Regions from separate parts of the Paraclostridium bifermentans genome, predicted to be linked through region 4. Evidence: riboswitches for the same ligand, from Rfam matches in the RefSeq annotation. Region 4 holds a riboswitch; each other region holds the start of a gene.

The links. A riboswitch is a leader RNA that binds a small molecule or an ion and turns the genes downstream of it on or off. The one in region 4 is predicted to bind cyclic di-GMP.
Region 1: linked by a shared signal. The riboswitch ahead of KXZ80_RS15500 (response regulator transcription factor) and the one ahead of KXZ80_RS10855 (SpaA isopeptide-forming pilin-related protein) in region 4 are both predicted to bind cyclic di-GMP.
Region 2: linked by a shared signal. The riboswitch ahead of KXZ80_RS12165 (BsaA family SipW-dependent biofilm matrix protein) and the one ahead of KXZ80_RS10855 (SpaA isopeptide-forming pilin-related protein) in region 4 are both predicted to bind cyclic di-GMP.
Region 3: linked by a shared signal. The riboswitch ahead of KXZ80_RS15125 (YwmB family TATA-box binding protein) and the one ahead of KXZ80_RS10855 (SpaA isopeptide-forming pilin-related protein) in region 4 are both predicted to bind cyclic di-GMP.

What each region holds. Positions count from the first base shown of each region.
Region 1 covers NZ_CP079737.1:3,195,551-3,201,124, reverse strand. The annotation lists gene KXZ80_RS15520 (hypothetical protein) at 1-234, shown strand, start outside; gene KXZ80_RS15515 (signal peptidase I) at 295-780, shown strand; gene KXZ80_RS15510 (class D sortase) at 798-1,358, shown strand; gene KXZ80_RS15505 (helix-turn-helix transcriptional regulator) at 1,430-2,035, shown strand; cyclic di-GMP riboswitch class II at 2,194-2,277, shown strand; gene KXZ80_RS15500 (response regulator transcription factor) at 2,338-2,964, shown strand; gene KXZ80_RS15495 (ferritin) at 3,012-3,524, opposite strand; gene KXZ80_RS15490 (class I SAM-dependent methyltransferase) at 3,691-4,563, shown strand; gene KXZ80_RS15485 (RluA family pseudouridine synthase) at 4,563-5,234, shown strand; gene KXZ80_RS15480 (peptide arginase family protein) at 5,237-5,574, shown strand, end outside.
Region 2 covers NZ_CP079737.1:2,526,469-2,532,042, forward strand. The annotation lists gene KXZ80_RS12155 (BsaA family SipW-dependent biofilm matrix protein) at 1-609, opposite strand, end outside; gene KXZ80_RS12160 (signal peptidase I) at 675-1,250, opposite strand; gene KXZ80_RS12165 (BsaA family SipW-dependent biofilm matrix protein) at 1,274-1,894, opposite strand; cyclic di-GMP riboswitch class II at 2,033-2,116, opposite strand; gene grdD (glycine/sarcosine/betaine reductase complex component C subunit alpha) at 2,693-3,841, opposite strand; gene grdC (glycine/sarcosine/betaine reductase complex component C subunit beta) at 3,896-5,431, opposite strand; gene grdB (glycine reductase complex selenoprotein B) at 5,565-5,574, opposite strand, start outside.
Region 3 covers NZ_CP079737.1:3,145,025-3,150,598, reverse strand. The annotation lists gene glmM (phosphoglucosamine mutase) at 1-184, shown strand, start outside; gene glmS (glutamine--fructose-6-phosphate transaminase (isomerizing)) at 427-2,253, shown strand; cyclic di-GMP riboswitch class II at 2,478-2,561, shown strand; gene KXZ80_RS15125 (YwmB family TATA-box binding protein) at 2,726-3,472, shown strand; gene murA (UDP-N-acetylglucosamine 1-carboxyvinyltransferase) at 3,491-4,744, shown strand; gene spoIID (stage II sporulation protein D) at 4,819-5,574, shown strand, end outside.
Region 4 covers NZ_CP079737.1:2,265,095-2,270,668, reverse strand. The annotation lists gene KXZ80_RS10885 (sensor histidine kinase) at 1-53, shown strand, start outside; gene KXZ80_RS10880 (hypothetical protein) at 71-223, opposite strand; gene KXZ80_RS10875 (hypothetical protein) at 333-749, shown strand; gene KXZ80_RS10870 (hypothetical protein) at 796-1,128, opposite strand; gene KXZ80_RS10865 (hypothetical protein) at 1,207-1,887, opposite strand; gene KXZ80_RS10860 (DEAD/DEAH box helicase) at 2,035-3,459, shown strand; cyclic di-GMP riboswitch class II at 3,502-3,585, shown strand; cyclic di-GMP riboswitch class II at 3,628-3,711, shown strand; cyclic di-GMP riboswitch class II at 3,755-3,838, shown strand; cyclic di-GMP riboswitch class II at 3,881-3,964, shown strand; gene KXZ80_RS10855 (SpaA isopeptide-forming pilin-related protein) at 4,014-5,574, shown strand, end outside.

The sequences.
Region 1 (5,574 bases), 930 kb from region 4:
GATAATAATGAAGATGAAGAAACTACAAATGAAGATGTAGAAGCTCCTATTGAACAAAATATGGAAGAGTCTCAAAAAGAAGAAAATAATAGCAATATAGATATAGTAAAATGTCCAAAAGAAGATGTAGAAAATCCTAGTCAACTTGAAGAAGTTGGTATATCTATGGATGAATCGATTCCTAATAAATCAGAAACAGCACAACAACAAACTGAAGAAATAGAAACACAATAACAATTAAAAGATGCTGTTTAAATATAAACAGCATCTTTTAGTTTATAGGGGGAAATTAACATGGTAAAAGAAAAAAAATCAAAAAATTATAATATATTGAATTTTATAGTTTTATGTATATTTGGTATTTTAATATTGAATTTAATGTCTACAAAGTCAGATAAGTTATTTAAAATAATAGGATTTAGAACTTATACTGTATTATCGGGAAGTATGGAGCCTAAATTTTATCCAGGAGATATGGTTATAACTCAACATAAGGACAAATCTGATATAAAAGTAAATGATATCGTGACATACAAAGATAATGAAGGAGTAATAATAACTCATAGAGTAATAGAAGAAACAGATGAAGGATATATAACAAAAGGTGATAATAATAATGTAAATGATGCAGATATTTTAAAAGAAGAAAACATAATAGGAGAAGTTAAATTTAGTATTCCTAAGGTAGGATATGTAATGAACTTACTATCTAATCCAAAGGCAATAGCTATTGAAATTATTTTTTTAGCAGTATTTATATTCTTTTATTATAAAGACTAAGAAGAGGGTGTGATAATATGAAACGTACTTTTGGAAAGTTACTTATAGCTTTTGGTGCATGTGTAATATGTGGAGTTTTATATTTAAATTACACAACGTCTAAAATAAATAATAAGATGGTAGAAGATTATAAAGAAACTATAATCACTAGTGATATTAAAAATGATGAATATAATTTAGGAGATGTGATAGGAGTTTTAAATATACCTAAAATAGATTTAGAAGTAGCTATAAAAAGAGGTATAGACAACGAGATATTAAAAGATGCAGTAGGTCACTTTGAAAATACATCTATGCCAGGAGAATATGGAAATTTTGCAGTAGCAGGTCATAGGGCATATACAAGTAATAAGTTTTTTTCAAACTTAGATGAACTACAAGTAGGAGATGAGATAAATGTTTTATCTGGAAACGAAGAATTTAAGTATAAAGTTAATAATATAGAAGTTGTTACACCAGATAAAGTAGAAGTGGTAGACTCAAGTGATAAGGATAAAAAAGAAATAACTTTAGTAACATGTACGCCTAAATATATAGGAAGTCATAGACTAATAGTTAAAGGCGAGTATACAAAGTAGTGTGCAAAAAGTGTAATATACTTAACTATAATTATTACTAAAAAGTGTATTACAAGTTGTAGGAGGCAAAGATGAATATATTAGTTTTATCTAATTCTTTTATTATAAAAGAAACAATAAATAACTTAATAATGAAAATATATAAAAATAAAAATATAGATGTAGATATATTTGATATCGATAGTTATATAGAAATAAATAATTATAAAAATTATGATTTAGCTATATATCATAATTACGATACAAAGCTTGATAATTTAAAGAGAATAGTTAAACTAAAAGAATATAATAATTATTTAATGGTATTAGATCGATTTAAAAGTGAAGGTGTTCTTAAAGTATGCTTAGATTATAATATAGATGGTTATGTATGTGATTTTGAAGATGAATACGAATTTAAGTATATAATAAACAAAATATTAAATGGAAGTAAATTTTATGACTCTCAAGTAGTACATAAACTTATAGGAAAAATGAAAAGTAAAGATTCTAAATACATTATTACTGATAGAGAAAAAGAGGTAATGATAGAGGCTAGCAAAGGATTATCTAATAGAGAGATATCTAAAAAGTTAAATATAACCGAATTCACGGTAAAAAAACATTTAAGTCACGTTATGAGTAAATTGAATTACAAAAGTAGAAAAGAAATTATTTTAAATAATGATTTGTATTAATTAAAATATTTAGGATGTTTCAATTTGTTTTATTTTGTAGAAAAAATAGTTATGATGTAAAAATATATAGAATTTTCAGAAAAAATGTAGGGCGAAATCTATTAATTTACACTAAAGTATATGATATTATATAGTCTAAAGGTGTAACAATTTTATTACATTATGAAAGAAACGTAGAAGTATATTCTGTATCTGGGCACTTGGAATATATGGAGTGAGTAGTGCAACCGGCTTCCAATTTTGCATAATTGTATATTATGCAATTATGTATCTTTATAAAAATTTTTATATAGGGGTGGTATGTGGAAGTGTTAATAATATCTAAATCTTTTATAATTAGAGAGGCGTTATCTCTATTTTTTAGTAACAGATTTAAAGACTATAAAGTCAGGTGTATAAAAGATTTGAAAGAGGCTGAAGATTATAATTTAATAAATATTAATTTTGTATTTGTTGATATAGAACAAAGTAAAGATTCTATAAGTGATATAAAAGAGGTTTTCGGCAATTCAAAAATAATGGTTTTTAATAAAGATAAAAATAAAGAAATTTTTATAGAATGTTTTAAAAATGGAATCAATAGTTATATAGTAGATATACCAGAAAAAGATGAATTAATGCATATATTAAATACAGTTATAAAAGGTAAAAAATATTATGATGTGGATTTATTAGAAGAAATGATAAATGAGAGAACAGGCAATAATTTTGAAGATAGCAATGTCTTAACTGATAGAGAAAATCAGGTTTTAGATAAAGTATCTATTGGATTAACAAACAAAGAGATTGCAAAGGAATTATACGTAAGTGAACATACTATAAAAAAACATGTAACTAATATTCTTTCTAAATTAGATATGAGAAATAGAAGGGATTTAATCATATATAAAAGATACAATTCTAAAAAAGAAACTCTAAGCATTATGTAAATAATAAAAAAGCTGTTTAATAAATTTATTAAACAGCTTTTTTTATTTTAAGCATTTGGAGCTATTGGTACGTAAGTTCTTTGAGCTAACTCTTGGTCAATCATTAAAAGACCAGCAGGATCATTTTTTAGTAATCTTAACTTTCTAACTATTTTTTCCATGCTTTCTTCTTCTTCAGATTGCTCATCTATAAACCATCTTAAGAAAGAAGATGTTGTATGATCTTTTTCAGATATTGCTAAATCAGTTAACTCATGAATTGAATTAGTTATAAGTTTTTCGTGGTTTAAAGCTAATTCAAAAACTTCTAAAGGACTTTCAAAGTCACTCTTAGGTTGTTCAATAGCTTGTAAAACTATTTTTCCACCAGCTCTACTTATGTAATTAAATAACTTATAAGCATGATCTCTTTCTTCTTTAGCTTGTACATTAAAGAAGTTTGCAAAACCATCTAAATTGTTATCCATGAAGTATGCCTCCATAGACATATAGAAATATTCAGAGAAGAACTCCATTTGAAGCTGATTGTTTAATGCATCTAATATTTTTTGACTTGCCATAAAAAACCCCTCCTAAGTAAACATTTAAAATTTTAATACAATACTATTATACAATAGTATTACCAAATTTTAAGAATAAGTATATAAACTCTTTAAAATACTCAAAATATCAAGGAATAATATGATATAATACATAAATTGAGATTAATTTTTTAGGAGGAAATCAATGTTATTATTAGCTGATAAATGGAAAGATTATGAACTTATAGATATGGGTAACGGAGAAAAATTAGAGCGTTGGGGAAATGTTGTTTTAAGAAGACCAGATCCTCAAGTTATGTGGCCGATTGCTGAAGAAAAAGGATTATGGAAAAACCCACATGGACATTATCACAGAAGTAGTAGAGGTGGAGGTCAATGGGAACATAAAAAGAAATATCCAGAAAAGTGGACAATAAGTTATAAAAACCTTAAATTCAATATAAGTCCAACTGGATTTAAGCATACAGGATTATTCCCAGAGCAAGCTGCTAACTGGGATTGGTCAATGGACATGATAAAAAATGCTGGCAGACCTATAAAAGTTTTAAACTTATTTGCATATACAGGTGGAGCAACTGTTGCTTGTGCAGCTGCTGGAGCGGAAGTATGTCATGTAGATGCATCTAAAGGTATGGTAACTTGGGCAAAGGAAAATTTACAAACTTCTGGATTAGGAGATAGAAAAGTAAGATTTATAGTAGATGATGTTGTTAAGTTTGTAGAAAGAGAAATTAGAAGAGGAAATAAATACGATGCTATAATAATGGATCCACCTTCATATGGAAGAGGACCTAAAGGTGAAGTATGGCAAATAGAAGAAAAATTATATGGACTAGTTGAATTATGTACAAAAGTTTTATCAGATAAGCCTTTATTCTTCTTAATAAACTCATACACAACAGGATTATCACCAATTATACTTGAGCATATATTAGATGCAACAGTTGCTAAGCATGCTAAAGGTGGAAATATATATGGTGGAGAAATAGGGTTACCTACATCAAAAGATGGTAAAGTTCTTCCTTGTGGTATATTTGGAAGATGGGAGTCTAAATAATGGTAAAAGTATTATATGAAGATAATCATTTATTAGTTGTAGAAAAGCCTGTAAATATATTATCGCAAGGTGATGATACTAATGATAAAGATATGGTTAATCTTTTGAAGCAATATGTAAAAGCTAAATACAATAAACCTGGAAATGTGTTCATAGGACTTGTACACAGACTAGATAGACCTGTAGGTGGAGCAATGGTGTTTGCAAAGACATCTAAAGCTGCATCTAGACTATCGGAACAAGTCAGAAATAAAACATTTAAAAAGACATATAGGGCTGTATTAAACGGTAGTATGAAAAAAGATGCAGATACTTTAAAAGATTTTCTTTATAAAAATAAAAAGACTAATATGGTCAGTGTAGTTAATAAAGATCATAAAGATGCTAAAAATGCAGAGTTAAGCTATACTACATTAGGAAAAAAAGATAAATTTAGCATGGTTGAAGTAGATTTAAAAACTGGAAGATCTCATCAAATAAGAGTTCAATTCTCAAGCAGAAGACATCCTCTATTTGGAGACCAAAGATATGGTCAAAATATAAATAAAGTTGGAGATCAAATAGCATTATGGTCTTATAAAATTGAAATAGACCATCCGACTACTAAGGAAAAAATGGAATTTATCTGTGAACCTCCTAATGAATATCCTTGGAATTTATTTGAGGTTTAAATATGGAAAAGTACAATGGATTTTATATAGATGAGCCTGTTGGAAATAATATATTTTCTTATGATGAAAGAAAAAATAAAAAAATATTTGTTCCTAAGTTGATAGAAGGAAATTTGGATTCTATAAAGGTTGGAGAAAAAATAGTATTTAGTGAAATTGATTTTGATAAAGAAATGAATGCTATAGGATTAGAGAATATGGTTAAGTTTAACTATAAAGATAAAGATATCTATATTTTTGATAACCATAATCACTCTTTTTACTTTTGGATTAAAAGTTTAAAAAAAGGGATGTTTAATAAAGGATGCAAACTAGTTCACATAGACCAACATAAAGACAT
Region 2 (5,574 bases), 260 kb from region 4:
TCCACTATCTTTAGCCCAATCTTTATATGCATCATTTGAAGCTTGTATAGAAGTAGCATCAACATCTATGTCAAAACCTAATCCCCTATACTCATTTCCCGATTCCTTATCTAATGTTACAGAGTCAAGTAATGTATTAGTCCATCCTTCAGGTCCTATTTTTCCAATGTAGTAGTAGTATCCATCTTTTCCAGCAAACCAAGTTCCATTAGTTTTACTTTCATTTAATTTTTTAGTGAAGTTTAACTTTATTTTATCAATCTCTAATTTTTTTCCATTTACTTCTTTTATTTCTTTTCTAACTTCATTTCCACTACTATCTTTTGTTACTTCTACAAATTTAGGTGTAAGCTTAACTCTTACAAATTGATCATATGTTGTGGTATTACTTACTTGTACATCTTTGTTTACTTCATCTCCTGGAAGCATGTTTGTAGGTTTTTCAAATTCCTCAATTATTTTTATTCCACTACCATTATTATCGCTATTTGATGCTGTATTAAAAGTATTTGTTGCTTTATCTTGAGATGTAAACCATGCAAGTGTTCCCCATATTACACCTACTGTCAGTACTCCTGATACTGCTAACGCTTGAACTTTCTTATTCATTTTATTCCCTCCAAAATTAAATATTTACTCAATCTATGTAATCAGCACTTACTGTTACAGTTGTTTTATGCATCCGCTTTTTCTCTTTCTTTATTTTGTCTTTCTTCTTCATCTATAGATTTTAGTTTTTTTCTAAGGTTGCTACCTATAGCACTTAATGCTGTTATTGCAAATATTCCTACTATAATTAGTGATAGGTGTGACTTCATCCATGACATAGCCATTCCAACCTTCGGTATACATTTAACAACTTTACCTATAACTGCGTTTGATTCTACTGGATTTTGATCCTGCACATTATTTGCATCACCTTGTGTTATGTATTTTATTCCTGCTCCATCTTTTATAATTTCTTTTACTCTGTGTGTCGTTATATTTCCTGAATTTTGACTTTTAAATGTTATTACATCCCCTACATTTATTTGTTCAGGTTGTAATTCTTTCGCTATTACTAAATCTCCAACCATTATTGAAGGTTGCATACTTCCTGTCATTACTGTAAAAAATTTATGCCCCATTATTGTTGGCTGTTTTCCCTCTTTTACAGACTTTACCATAATAAATGATATGGATAATAAAGATATTAGAACTACATAAAAAAGTATATTTCCTAATTTTTTTAACATTACTTTGTTTTCCATAGTATATTCTCCCTGAAATTTTTTTACCTAGTACATAAATTTTCTAGTATTTTATGTATTCCTTGATTTTCAATATTGTTCCAAGTTTTTTTATATGCATCCTTTGTAGCTTGTACAGCCTCTGCTTTTACATCTACTATTAAAGTTTTATTTTTATATCTTTCTTTTAATTCTTCCGGAATGTTTGCGCTTACTGATTTTAATATTTGTTTTGTTTCTTTGTCCTTTGCAACTATTGTGTTGTAGTAATAATAATTGTCGTTGCCATAGATCCATTTATTATTTTTTATTATATTTTGATTTGCTGTTATATTATTAGTTTCATAGTTTAAAGTTACTAAATTAGTATCTCCTGGCCATGTATTTCCTTTTTCATCCACCCATCTAGGAATTATGGATACTCTTATAAGTGCTGGTGATGTACTATTATTTTTTATTTTTACTTCTTTGCTATATTCATCTCCATTCCAATCTTTAGGCGGTGTAAAATTTTCACTTACTTCTATATTTATATCCCCCAAATTTAATGTATTGGTCACTTTATCTTTGGATGTCAAACTTGCATATGATATCTTTTGAACGGTGACTATACATATTAATAAAAGTATAGATATTGCTCCAACTTTAATTCTTTTTCTACTCATTTAACTCTCCTTAATTTATCATAGTAACTAAAAATTTATTTCGATTTATTTTATAGATCCTCCACAAATTCTCAGTAAATACAACATTTTCAGCATAAAAAAGGCTATTTAAATGATAAAAGTAATTTTATACTTATATCTTTAAATAGCCGGTTGCACTATTAGCTCCATATGTTTCAAGTGCCCATTTACAAAACATATTTCATAGCCTCTATATTTAAACCTATTAGATTCCTTATTAATTTATTCTTCTTTTTTATTATACTGAAAAATATTCCCTAAAACACCCTAAATCGTTTTCTATTTTTTTACATTTTATTTAATTAATTTGCTATTTATATTGTTTTTCAACTTTTTTAATTTATATATTAAATATTTTTAATTTGAAAAATTAAATTATACATCATTGCGACATTTTCGCTATTTTTTTGACATAAATTGATAAGCTAATATTCATTTTAATTTATTGTAATTTTGAAGAAATATCCAAAAAAAGACTGAGTTATCAGTTCAGTGTGGGATTTGTGAGTATGTTGCAGCGACATTTCTATATTATCTCCACAAAAAAAGACTGAGTTGTAGGTTTGAATGGGATTGAACTTTATGTTGCAGAGACATTTATCTTTTATCTTATCAAAAAAAGACTAGGTAATCAGTTAGGCGAGGGATTTGTGTGTATGTTGTAGCGACATTTACAAGCATCTTCCCAGCTTGTATGAAGCAAAACATATCACAAATCCCAAGCCCCCAAATAACCTAGTCTTCAAACTACTTCCATGGCAAGGATTCGTTTTTTAATTATTTAGCAGTATAACCTGCATCTAGAAGCATCTTAACACACGCTTCTCCTTTTCCTTCAGCAACAAGAACTATAGGCCCCGTACATCCCATACCACTTTCTGCATAAATTCCATTTTTCCATAAAACTTTAACCGCATCTTCTAAATCCATTATATCTACACCAGATATTTGATGAGTAACAACTTCTTTTGCCGGCATAGCTACTTCCTCATCATTATCTTTCTTAACTTCTTTTTTAGTTAAAGCAGCTATAATATCGTCATATTTAGCATTTTTAACATTTTTAAATTCATCTTTTGATACCTTAGTAACATCACCTTTAACAACGTCATAAGCGTATCTTAATGCATTTGCAACAACTGGAGAACCAGATGCTCTAGATAATATTAATATCTTTCTATCATAGTCTTCTCCTACACCAGGACCATATCCAAATCCTTGAGCTTCATAATCTCCACCAGTAGTAAATGAAGAGAATACTTTCATAAATATATTTCCACTTAAAGTATCAGTAACCATAACATCTGGAGCACCACATAATAAGTCATTTCCTCTCATTACGCAACCACCATCTGCTCTAACTGATTCAGCAAAAGATATATCATACCCATTTGCTTGTAAGTCTTTTAAAGCTTTTTCTACTTGTCTAGCACCATCAACATTTAATATACCAACAGTAGGATTTTTTATTCCTATAGACTTAGCTGTAGATATACCGTAAACAGCATTTCTAACCATAGCTTCTATTCTGTTTGTTGCACTTGTTCCTGTAGTAGTAGCAAGTATCATTTCTTTTCCTCTACCTGGAGTTATAACTCTACCAACTGTAGAAACTCCTATAGGGAAATTGTAATGCATAGTTACGCAAGCATCTATGTAACCTGAATCTAATAGTTCTTCCATTTTAGAATGCATTTCGCTTTCTTCATTAACTTCAACAACCTCAAGTTCAGTTTCAACTTTAGGTCCTATTAAAACTATATCAAATAAATTTGACTTAGCTAGGTGAGCACCTTTAACTAAATTTTCAGTTCCATGCTCACTACCTAATGTAGTCAAACCAATTCTAACTTTTTTACCAAATTCGCCGCTTTCAATAGCATTTGCTATATCTAAAAAAGTTTCGGCTATAATCTTTTTAGGCATAACCATATCTCCCCTCAAAATGAATTTTTATAAAATTCTATACGTCTTCTATTCCTACTCTTCTATTAACATATCTTGAGCTAATTTTTTCATAGATTCAGCTATAATTTTCTTGATTTCTTCTTTAGAAACTGCAGCTGCTTCTTCCTCTACACCTTGATTTCTCTCAACTATGAAAGAAACTCCATCGAATAAGTTAGTCATTCTTCCTAAGAATAAACTTCCCTTACCAACTACCATAGCTCTGTTTTTATCTCCAGAAGTTAAATCATCTATACCAAATCCTATATATGGAACTCCTGAAGGTATATGTCCTTGAGTTGGAGCCCAACCTGGTATACCTTTTTCGCTTACAAAGTTCTTTAATTCTTTCTTTTCTAAGTCTCCACGCTTAACAGCAAGAGCACCTATCATTTTATAGTTAGCTTCTGGAACATCCCCAGCTCCAGCAGGCTTAGTTATATCTGGGTTTTGCATTTCAACTGAGTAAACATCAACATCAGTTATTTTTAAGTTAGCTCTATCAAGTCCACTAGTTATTAATGCAGTCATAACAGCTTGTGGAGAAGATCCAGTTCCAACACTATGTTTTCCTGTTAAATCAGTTCTTATTATTGGATTAACTCCATCATTTTCAGAAACTAAAACAGCGAATCCTCCAACAACGTCTTCTAATACTGGAAGACCTTTTTTAACGTGGTCTTTAGCATTCATTCCAAGTTTAGCACTAGCTCCACCTGCAACTACCATAACATTTTTATATATTCCTGATTTAACAAGTGCAGCAGCATTTATTAAAGCATGAGTAGGTCCAGCACAGAAACCTCTTGTATCTGATCCTGAAGCATTTTGAAGTCCAGCCATTTCAGCTATAGCCTTAGCAAAGTTTCCTCCACCTCTTTGGTTCATATCTCCACAAGCTTCTTCTGAACATTCTATTACATAATCTATATCCAATGGATTAACATTTTCTTTTCTTATTAATTGTACTGCAGCAACAACTCCTGAAGCTTTTACAACTAAGTTTTCAAACATTGTATGTGCGTTTAAGTTAACGTCAACATCATGAGCTCTCTTAACATATCCAACTAATTGATCATTATGGTATAATCCTTCAGCATGGTGTGAATCTATTAATTCATTTGCATCATCTATATTATCACCTTTAAGCTTTCCAAAGAATGGAGCTAGCTCTGGGTAGTTCTTTTCAAAGTTAGGTCTTATATTATTAACGAAATCTTCTTTTAATTTAACTAAGTCAAAAGCATCGCATATTTGCATCATTGCTAAAAATTCATCTTGTGGCATTATTTCTCCACGCTTACCATCTCTTTTTCCTTCCATTTTGTATTCGCACCATGGAAGAGCTATTTCTCTTAATTCTTCTGGTCTGTTGTTTCCTATGTAAACTTGGTTTGGTATATAATTTACTACTTCTTCATAACTTCTTATATGATTAGTAACTTCTTTTAAAAATTCTGATTCTGGATGTGTTTCTCTCTCAACAGCACAAGTAGTACCATTTTTAACTATCATATCTGGTGTGTGAACTAAAATATAACTAGCACCTTTTAAAACTGGAAATGTCATAATATTTACCCCCAATGTATATATGTTATTATTTTTACTTGAATTCTATTATGATAAAAGACTGGATGACTTTATAAAAAATAGGTGGGCAAAATAACCCACCTATTTAGTTTTAACTTTATTTAATTCAATATTAAGCGTTA
Region 3 (5,574 bases), 880 kb from region 4:
AATACCAGAAATTAAAGCTGAAATAGAAAGAATAGAAAAACTAATGGATGGATGTGGAAGAGTATTAATAAGACCATCAGGAACAGAGCCATTAGTAAGAGTTATGTTAGAGGGTAAAGATGAAGGTCAACTAAAAGAATTAGCTACAAATTTAGCTAATTTGATACAAGAGAAATTATCATAATTTCAGAAGTAAATACTAAGATTAATTTTTAGTATTTACTTTGCAAGCGCCAGAACTTAGTAAAATCTAAGTTGACGAGGACAGAGTTTATCGAATTGTCGGCGGATACTCTGCGGTGTGTTTACCATCGGAAGACTTTTACAAACCGTATAAGTGATTGTATGTACAAAAAAAAGTTTATGTAAACTGACCTGAATCTTAAAAATATATAAAATAATAATATTTTTAGGAGGACACAAATTATGTGTGGTATAGTTGGATATTTAGGAAATAGAATGGCAACAGAAGTTTTAGTAGAAGGATTATCAAAGCTTGAATACAGAGGATATGATTCTGCAGGTGTTGCTATAAATACAGGAAATGAGTTAGAAATAAGAAAGTTTAAAGGAAGATTAGCTGTTTTAGCAGAGGATCTAGAAAAGAACCCTATAAATGGAGGGTTAGGAATAGGACATACAAGATGGGCAACTCATGGAGAGCCATCAGATGTTAATTCACATCCTCACTTTAATATGGATAGAACAATAGCTGTAGTTCACAATGGAATTATAGAAAACTATATGGAATTAAAAGAAGAATTACAAGCTGAAGGTGTAAAATTCTTATCTCAAACAGACACAGAAGTAGTAGCACATTTAGTTGATAAATATTATGAAGGTAATTTATTAGATGCAGTATATAAAGCTACTCAAAGATTAAGAGGAGCATATGCATTAGGTGTTATATGTAAAGATAATAATCAAGAATTAGTATCAGTTAGAAAAGATAGTCCTTTAGTTGTAGGACTTGGAGATGGAGAAAACTTTATAGCATCAGATATACCTGCAATATTAAAATATACAAGAAATGTATATTTCTTAGAAAATGGTGAATTTGTTCATATAGTAGGAGATAAAGTTACTATATTAAATGAAAATAGAGAAGTAGTAAACAAAGAAGTTAATGAAATTACTTGGGATGTTGAAGCTGCATCTAAAGGTGGATACGAACATTTCATGTTAAAAGAAATATATGAACAACCTAATGGAGTAAAAGAAACATTAGTAAGAAGATTAAATGAAAACAGAGAAATCCATTTAGATGATATAAAGATGACTAAAGAAGATTTAGACAATATAAATAGAGTTTATATAGTAGCGTGTGGAACTGCTTATCATGCTGGACTTATAGGAAAATTTGCTATAGAAAAATTTGCTAAGATTCCAGTTATAACAGATATAGCATCAGAATTTAGATATAGAGATCCATTTATAGATGATAAGACACTATTAATATTAGTAAGTCAATCAGGAGAAACTGCAGATACTTTAGCTTCTTTAAGATATGCGAAAGAAAGAGGAGCTAGAATATTATCAGTAACTAATGTTGTTGGATCTTCAATTGCAAGAGAATCAGATGATGTATTCTATACTTGGGCAGGACCTGAAATATCAGTTGCATCAACTAAAGCATATACAACTCAATTAGTATCATTCTATATGATAGCTTTAGACTTTGCTATAAAGAAAGGTACTATAACTAGAGAGTATTATAATGAAATGATAGAAAAACTAAAAGAAATGCCTTCAAAGGTTGAAGAAGCTTTAAAACAAGAAGATCATATAAAAGAAGTTGCAAAGACTTTAAAAGAAAAACATAGTGCATTCTACTTAGGTAGAGGATTAGATTATAATATAGCTATGGAAGGTGCTTTAAAAATAAAAGAAATATCATATATACATGCAGAAGCATTTGCTGCAGGTGAGTTAAAGCATGGAACTATAGCATTAATAGAAAAAGGAACTCCTGTAGTTGCTATAGCTTCTCAAGGAGAGTTATTTGAAAAAATGGTTTCTAACATGGAAGAAGTTAGAGCAAGAGGAGCATACGTAATTGCTGTAGCTCAAGAGAAAAATAAAGAAGTTGAAAAGTCTGCTGATGAAGTGATATATATACCTAATGTTGAGGATGTTTTATCAAGTATATTAACAGTTTTACCACTTCAATTATTATCTTACTATGTTGCAGTTGAAAGAGGTTGTGATGTAGATAAGCCAAGAAACTTAGCTAAATCAGTTACTGTTGAATAATAAAAATCAAAGGTGATATCTCGATTTTATATTGAGAATCACCTTTTTAAACTTTATGCATATTTTTATATATACTAATTTAAGATGCTGACTAATTAACTAAATCTTAAAAATAGTGATTTGAAGCTTTTGAGAGTATGAGATAGGGTAAATACAAATAAAACTCATCCGAAAGCTTAAAAGCGCCAAATTTAGTCTCTAATGCGCAATTAAATATATTTCATAATGAATTGAGAAGCGAAGAACTATATCCTATAGGTGGGCATCTTGGATATATGGAGCTATTGATGCAACCGGCTACACTTAAAATATAAGTATAGCTTTTTTATTGTGTAAAATTATATATAATTTAATATGTATAGAAAAAATTATAATAATATATTAAAATATTTTTGGAATCAGGAATAGTATAACCAACCAATTTTTGTTAATACTTTATAGTATAAAACTGGAAATATGGGGAGGTAATACTATGAAAAAAATATTAGTGAGTATAAGTTTTATATTTATATTTTTATTAGGGATAGTTTTGTTCTATGGAGAATCAGAAGCTGAGATAAAGAATAATGGATATAATCAACTAGTAAATACTTTTGAAAGTATAGATAGTAATTTTAAATTTTATAATATGAAAGCAAATGCATATTTAGATAAATCTTTAGAAAAAGAAGAAATGAAAAATATTTGCATGGAAATAATTTCAAATTTAGGGCTTGAGGAATCTAATTTAAAGTGGATTGAAAGTAAAAAGGACACTCAAACTCAGGTATATGCACAGATAGATGAAAAAGATAGAAATATATCTATCATTGTCGCTAATAAAGGTAAAAATGAGTCCTATATTATAGTTGACATATTAGAAAATAAAGTATATAAAGATATAGTGGATATTTATACAGTTGTAGAAAATACTCTAAATTTGTATTGCAAAAAAGTCGATATTTATACATGTATGGCTGGAGAGTATAAAAAAAAGTTACAACTACACAAATATGATGATATTTTGAAAAAAATATTATATAATATGAATGCTAAAGAAATAGATAGGGTTGAAGAAGAAAACTTTATGTCGGTAACAGCTTTTAGTAAATTGATTAAAACTGATTACCTTGAATATTTGGGAAATAAGGTAAATTTAAATATAGGAATTAGGTATAGCGAAAATGAAGAAAAAACTATGGTTTACGTAGCTACACCTATAATAAAATTAGATTATTAGTGTGAGGAGAAAAGTGAAATGGCAAAAATTTTAGTTAAGAAGAGTAATCCACTTGTAGGAAGTGTTAAAATAGATGGGGCAAAAAATGCAGTATTACCAATAATAGCAGCAACTTTATTAGCGGATGGAAAATCAGTGTTAAAAGGGGTTCCTAACTTAAAAGATGTACATGTAATATCTGACTTATTAAGACATTTAGGTGCTGAGGTTGAATATAAGGATTGTACATTAACAGTAGATGCAAGTAATATAAAGACTTGTGAAGCTCCATATGAGCTTGTAAGAAAGATGAGAGCATCATTCTTAGTAATGGGACCGCTACTTGCTAGATTTAACCATACAAAGATATCTATGCCAGGAGGATGTGCAATAGGAACTAGACCTATAGATTTACATCTAAAAGGATTTAAGGCATTAGGAGCTAATGTAATAATAGATCATGGATTTGTGGAGGCGAATACGGAGAAATTAGTAGGAAGCAAGTTATACTTAGATTTCCCATCAGTAGGAGCTACAGAAAATATAATGATGGCTGCTGCTTTAGCAGAAGGTACTACTATAGTGGAAAATGCTGCAGAAGAACCAGAAATAGTTGATTTAGCAAACTTCTTAAATGAAATGGGAGCTGACGTAAAAGGGGCAGGAACTAACACAATAAGAATAAAAGGAGTTAAGTCACTTAAAGGTGCTGAACATACAGTTATACCAGATAGAATAGAAGCAGCTACATATATGGTTGCAGCAGCTATGACAAAAGGAGATATAACTATAGACAATGTAATTATGGAACATTTAAAGCCTGTTGTAGCTAAATTAAAAGAGGCTGGATGTGAAATAATAGATATGGATAATTCTGTGAGAGTTAAAGGACCTGAGGTATTAAAGCCAATAGATATCAAGACATTACCACACCCAGGGTTCCCAACAGATGTTCAAGCTCAATTTATGGCTATGGCTACTGTAGCAAATGGAACGGGAGTAGTTATAGAAACTGTATTTGAAAATAGATTTATGCACGTTGCAGAGTTCAACAGAATGGGAGCTAATATAAAAATAGAAGGTAGAAGTGCTATTGTTTCAGGTGTAGATCAATTACATGGATCAACAGTAAAAGCAACAGATTTAAGAGCTGGAGCTGCGTTAATTTTATGTGGACTTATAGCTGAAGGAGTAACTGAAATAGGAGATATATATCATATACAAAGAGGATATGTAGACATAGATAAGAAGATACAAGCATTAGGTGGAAATATAGAAATAATTGAAGACTAATAATTAGTCATAATTAACACGGGTTTTTCATAAAATTTATGGATTAGAAGTATTTATCCAAGGAGGAAAATTTTATGAAAAACCCATTGTTAGTTTTAGCTAGTACTGTTTTGGTAACTGCGGCGATACCTATTTGCGTATCTATATTTGCATATAACTCAGACTCAAAGCCAGATATAGTACCACATATCCAAAATAAGTTGAAAATTGAAACTAAGCTAAAAATTAATAAAAAGAAAAGTATTAAAAATTACGAAACTATAGATAAGGAATCACCTAAAATAAAGGTTTATAATCATAAAAAAGGAATAGTAGAGACTATAGACATAGAAGATTATTTATGTGGAGTTCTTGCAGGGGAAATGTCTGCAGAGTTTGATAAAGAGGCTTTAAAGGCGCAAGCAGTAGCTGCTAGAACATTTACAGTATATAGTAAAAAAACTGGTAAGCATAAAAATGCAGCTGTATGTACAGATTATAAGCATTGTCAGGAATATAAAAGTAAATCAGAATTACTAAGTAAAAATGGCCAAGCTTGGATGGATAAATTTTATACAAAAATAGAACAAGCTGTGAAAGATACTAAGGGTCAAATTATAGTATATGAAGATGAGGCAATTTTACCATTATATTTTTCTACATCATCAGGAAATACTGAAAATAGTGAAGAGGTATTTAGTACTAAATATCCATATTTGAGATCTGTAGATAGTCCTTATGATAAAAATGCTCCCAAATATGCATCTAATGTTAAGATAAATAATTCCGACTTTATAAACACACTTAGAAAAGGTTATCCTAATATGTCGATTTCTAATGATAAACTATCA
Region 4 (5,574 bases):
ACTTGGCTAGTGAAGCTGGGGAAGGAACTAAAATTAAAATAATTATTAAATAAAAAAAGTCGATCTATATTTAGATCGACTTTTTAATACAATTAACATCCACATTTACATCTGCAACAACATCTACAGCAACCACATCTAGGACAAATTTTAAAAAATAAAAAACATCTTCCACAGCATCTACATCTGCAACATAAAAAGTTTCTATTTTGCATATATACACACCTCCTTATATTAATATATATAAAAGTGTAAAATATGGTGCAAAAAAATGAATAAAAATAAAAAAAGTAAAATAGTGTCAAAAAATGAAACTTGTCATATAGTAATGTATGGATATTTTATCCATATATTACTATATAGGAGCTGAAAGCATGAGCTGCAAATATAAAAAAGGATGTTCTTGTAAAAAGACTTGTCAATGCAATAATCAATGGAAACCATGTAATTGCTGTAACAAATGCAAGTGTAATTGTTCAAATGGATGGCAATGGGTTAAATTCCCAACTTGTAGAGATAGAAATAAAAATGATGTGTATGAAATTTTAGGGAAATTTGTATATGATTTATTATCAGATATGGATTTACCATGCGGGCACCCAGGAATAAGAGAAATAATAAGAATATTAGAAAATGGCGGACATTTTCCATGTGGTCATCCAGGTTTAGAAGAGTTAATATTAATGGCTATACTAGAAGACAATAAGGAACTATGTAAAACAGCTAAAAAAATATGTTGTAAAAAATAGTTTTTAAAAGTAAGGCCCCTTGCATTTATACAAGGGGCCTTTTTTATTATCTATTTTCATGAATCAGTAAAAGGTATGAAGCTCCAGCTAGTTTAGGGCACATAGAATTCTTAAAGTTTATTTTACCAACTAATTTATTATCTTTATATATATACCCATCACTATCAATATTTCCAATAGGGGACACGTTAGATTTTATAGAGTATACAAATCCATCATTATCTACACTTCCTGCAATATTGTTAAAGCTATCATAAACTATATTATTAGAAACTTTACCAATAGGACAGTTATGGTATAGATGATTATGAACTATATTATTTGAATCTAATCTAGCGATAGGTTTATTATTATAAGCAAATTTTATTATTTCAAACATAAGTACAACGCTCCTTTAAAATATATTATATTTAATTTTATTAAAGGTGAATTTGATTTATGAGTTAATTCTGAAAATTTAAACAAAATCGTAAGTATAGTACCAAGTAATAGTGCTTAAGTCTGTATTAAACAGCTCATACTCTTTACTTAAAAAAGGAAGATATACTTTTTTTGCAGAAAATACTCCTAAGTTACCGGCTATATCTATGTTTTTGAAAATTTTACTTGCAAAAACTATTCCTCTGGCATCTCTCAACTCTATATAAAAATTAAATAAATCAGCTATCGCAAAATTTTTTAGATTTAAGATGTATCCATCTAAGTATAGAGTCTCACTTGATTCCTTTAAGCTATTAACTATTAGATTTATGGCATTGCTTTGAGTATCAAATTTTGTACAATAGTATAGCTCTTTAGATGTAAAGTCATTTCTGGAGTAAATGTTATTATAAATGCTATTATATAAATTAAAACTAGCTAAACTAAAATAGAGATCACTTTTATCAAGCTGATTTTTCTGATTTACAAATTTAGAAATTTTTTTATTTTCTATGGACATTGCATTTTTTAGATTTGATTTCAAGTCTAAATTAATATTATATTCATCTGTTGAATGAGGATTATGTCTCGAAATTGTTTGAAGTTCACTATTTAGAAAACTAATGCTTTTTAAATAATTGTTTATATTATTTTTTGGCAAGTTAGAATTATTTAGGATAACTGTCAAATATTCAAAAAAAATCTTTTGATTGCACAAATAGGTCCACCTCCTAAATCAAAGCGATTATATAATATATGTTAAAAAAGTAATATTAGTTCTGATATGTGATATAATAAATAGCTATAAAAATTTATTTTAGTGAAATAAGGTGATAAGATGGATAATAATTTTAGAAAATTTAAATTGAATAAATATATAACTAAAGCTCTTTTTAATATGGGATACATAGAACCATCAAAAGTTCAGGAAGAAGTGGTTCCAAAGCTTTTAAATAAAGAAAATATTGTAGTTAAATCAAGAACTGGAAGTGGTAAAACAGCTAGTTTTGGAATTCCTATATGTGAGAACATAAATATTGAAAATAATAATATACAAGCATTAATAGTAGTTCCAACAAGAGAGTTAGCTCTTCAAGTAAAAGATGAAATTTCAAATATAGGAAGATTAAAGAAAATCAGATGTAGCGCTATATTTGGGAAACAACCAATAAAAGAGCAAATTTTTGAGCTGAAGCAAAGAGTGCATATAGTTGTAGCAACTCCTGGAAGAATAATTGATCATATAAATAGAGAAACAATCAATTTAAATAATTTAGAATATTTTATTATAGATGAAGCGGATAAAATGTTAAATAAAGGTTTTGTGGATGATATGGAATTTATATTTAACAATATTCCTACATCCGTTACGACTGGATTATTTTCAGCCACAATAGATAAAGAAATAAGTCATATATGTGAAATGTACATTGGAAAATATAATGAGATTATTGTTAATGAAAATTGTATTTACAAAAACAAAATAGAAGAAAAGTTAATGTATTCTAAAGATGAAGATCGATATGAAAATTTAAAGAATATTATATATGATTTAAATCCTGAAACAACAATAATATTTTTGAATACTAAAGATAAGGTATCTCAATTATATAGAAGAATGAAAAAAGATAAATTTTTAGTAGAGCAATTACATGGAGATATGTCTCAAGAGAAAAGGATATTTACCATTAAAGATTTAAAAAACGGAAAATATAATGTATTAGTAAGTACAGATGTAGCTAGTAGAGGTATTCATATAGATGATATATCATTGGTAATAAATTATGATGTTCCTAGGGATAAGGAAAATTATATTCATAGAATAGGGAGAACCGGAAGACACGATCGACATGGAAAAGCAGTGACTATAGTAAGTGAGAAAGATAAAAAATATATAGATGAAATAAAGGAATATATAGGATACGATATAGATGTTTTAGAAGATATAAAAATTGATGAAATAAAAAGTAGCAAATATAAGTTTGAACAAAAATCAGTTGAAATTTTTAAAAACAGAAAAAAAATAAATAATAAGGAAAAAACTCATAGTGAAGTAACAAGAATATATTTAAATGCGGGTAAAAAGAAAAAAATAAGAATTATAGATATAGTAGGGACATTCAGTAATATAAAGGGAATAAATAATGAAGATATAGGAGTAATCGAAGTTCATGATCTGTATTCATATGTTGACTTATTAAATTATAAAGGTGAGAAATTCTTGAAAGATTATAAACAAATAAATATAAAGAAAAAATTAGTAAAGGTAAGAAGAGATAATAAGATATAATTTCAAAAAATGTTAAAATACGCTATAATTATGAAGGTTAATTTAAAAAATAGAAACGAAGAAGTATATTCTGTATGTGGGCACCTGGAATATACGGAGTTAGTGGTGCAACCGGCTATATTTATTGAATATAAATATAGCCTTTTTTATTTTAAATTATGAAAATTGAAGAAAAATAGAGGCGAAGAAGTATATCCTGTATGTGGGCACCTGGGATATGCGGAGTTAGTGGTGCAACCGGCTATATTTATTGAATATAAATATAGCCTTTTTTATTTTAAATTATGAAAATTGAAGAAAAAATAGAGGCGAAGAAGTATATCCTGTATGTGGGCACCTGGGATATGTGGAGCTAGTGGTGCAACCGGCTATATTTATTGAATATAAATATAGCCTTTTTTATTTTAAATTATGAAAATTGAAGAAAAATAGAGGCGAAGAAGTATACCCTGTATGTGGGCACCTGGGGTATGCGGAGTTAGTGGTGCAACCGGCTATATTTATTGAATATAAATATAGCCTTTTTTTATAAAAAATTAAGATGAGGTGATTTTGTGAGAACAAAAAAAAGGTATAGAATGCTTAGTATGATTGTGATATTAAATCTAATACTAAACATTATATCTCCAGGGATGACAGTGTTTGCTGAAAACAATAATGTTAAGTTGACATTAACAAGCAACAAGACAAAATTGGAATCAGGGGAACAAGTTGAGTTTAATTTAAATTACGAGGCATTAAATGGGCCAGGGAGTATAAAAGCAGGAGACACAATAACATTTAAATTGCCGGATGTATTTGAAAATATTCAACCTAAATATCCGCCAGAACATTTTAAAAGCGTAAATGTAGACGGAACAACTGTTACAGCTGTGTTTAGTGAAGGTGCAAATGATGCAATAGGTGGATACATGAGTGTAAAGGCTACAGCTAAAAATGTTGAAACTAACACAACACAAAGAGTTGAAGTTAATTTAGATGGTACAGTTCAATATATTGATGTGGAAATAGTTCCTCCCGATGAAAAACCGCCAGTAGATCCTCCTACTGTAACTGATAGACAAATTTATAAAACTGTTGATAATCCAGATGGATATGATGGTTATGAAAATGGAACATTAATAAACAATATAAATAATCCTGTTATAGGTAAAAAAGTAAAATATAGTATATATGTTAATGAAAAGTATGCAACTATGTATAATGCATATATAAAGGATGCTATTCCTAATGGAATGGAGTTAGTTAAAGATTCTGTAAAAGTTTATGAAACACAATATGGTAAGCCAGAGAAAGATGTAACAGAAGATTTTCGAGGAAAGATAAATACACAAAATAATTCAGTGAATGTAAATTTTGGAACTACCTATAACAAATATAGAGTAAGTTATAGTGTTATAATAAAGCAAAATATGCAACGTTATGATAATGTTGTTGATTTAATTAAACATGATGAAACATTATCATCAAAAGCAATAGTAAAACCTAAAGACGATGGTAAGATGTTAACCAAATACAGTAGAACTAATGAGACAGCAAAAGATGAGAATGGAAATACAATAAATATAGTAAATCTTAATGACAATAAGGTTAAATATACACTTGATATAAACCCTAATAATCAAAGTGTAACAAATGCAATTATTGAAGATAACATTCCAGATGGAATGAAATTAGTAGATGGAAGCATTATGGTAGGTACATATGATATATCTGATAACTTTGAATGGGTAACAGATAAAATGAAAGATAAGATAAAATTTGAAAATAATAAGCTAACTGTTAATATAGGGAATACAGATAAGCATTATTTAATTTATTATGACTTAGAAGTTACACAGAGACAAAAGGCTTACACAAATAAAGCTAAATTAAGTTATGATAATACATCTAAAGATGTTCAAAATGTTGTAAGATATGAAATGAATGCAGGGGCTATAAATGCACGAAAAAAAGTAGATAAGACATTAATTAAAAAAGGTGATAATCAAATAGTAAATTACACAATTGATTTTGATTGTTATGGATATTTTGATAAGGGGTATTTAAATTTAACAGATAAGTTAGATCCAGCAGTTGAAATTTTAGGGGTTGATACTCCAGAACACTTTAATG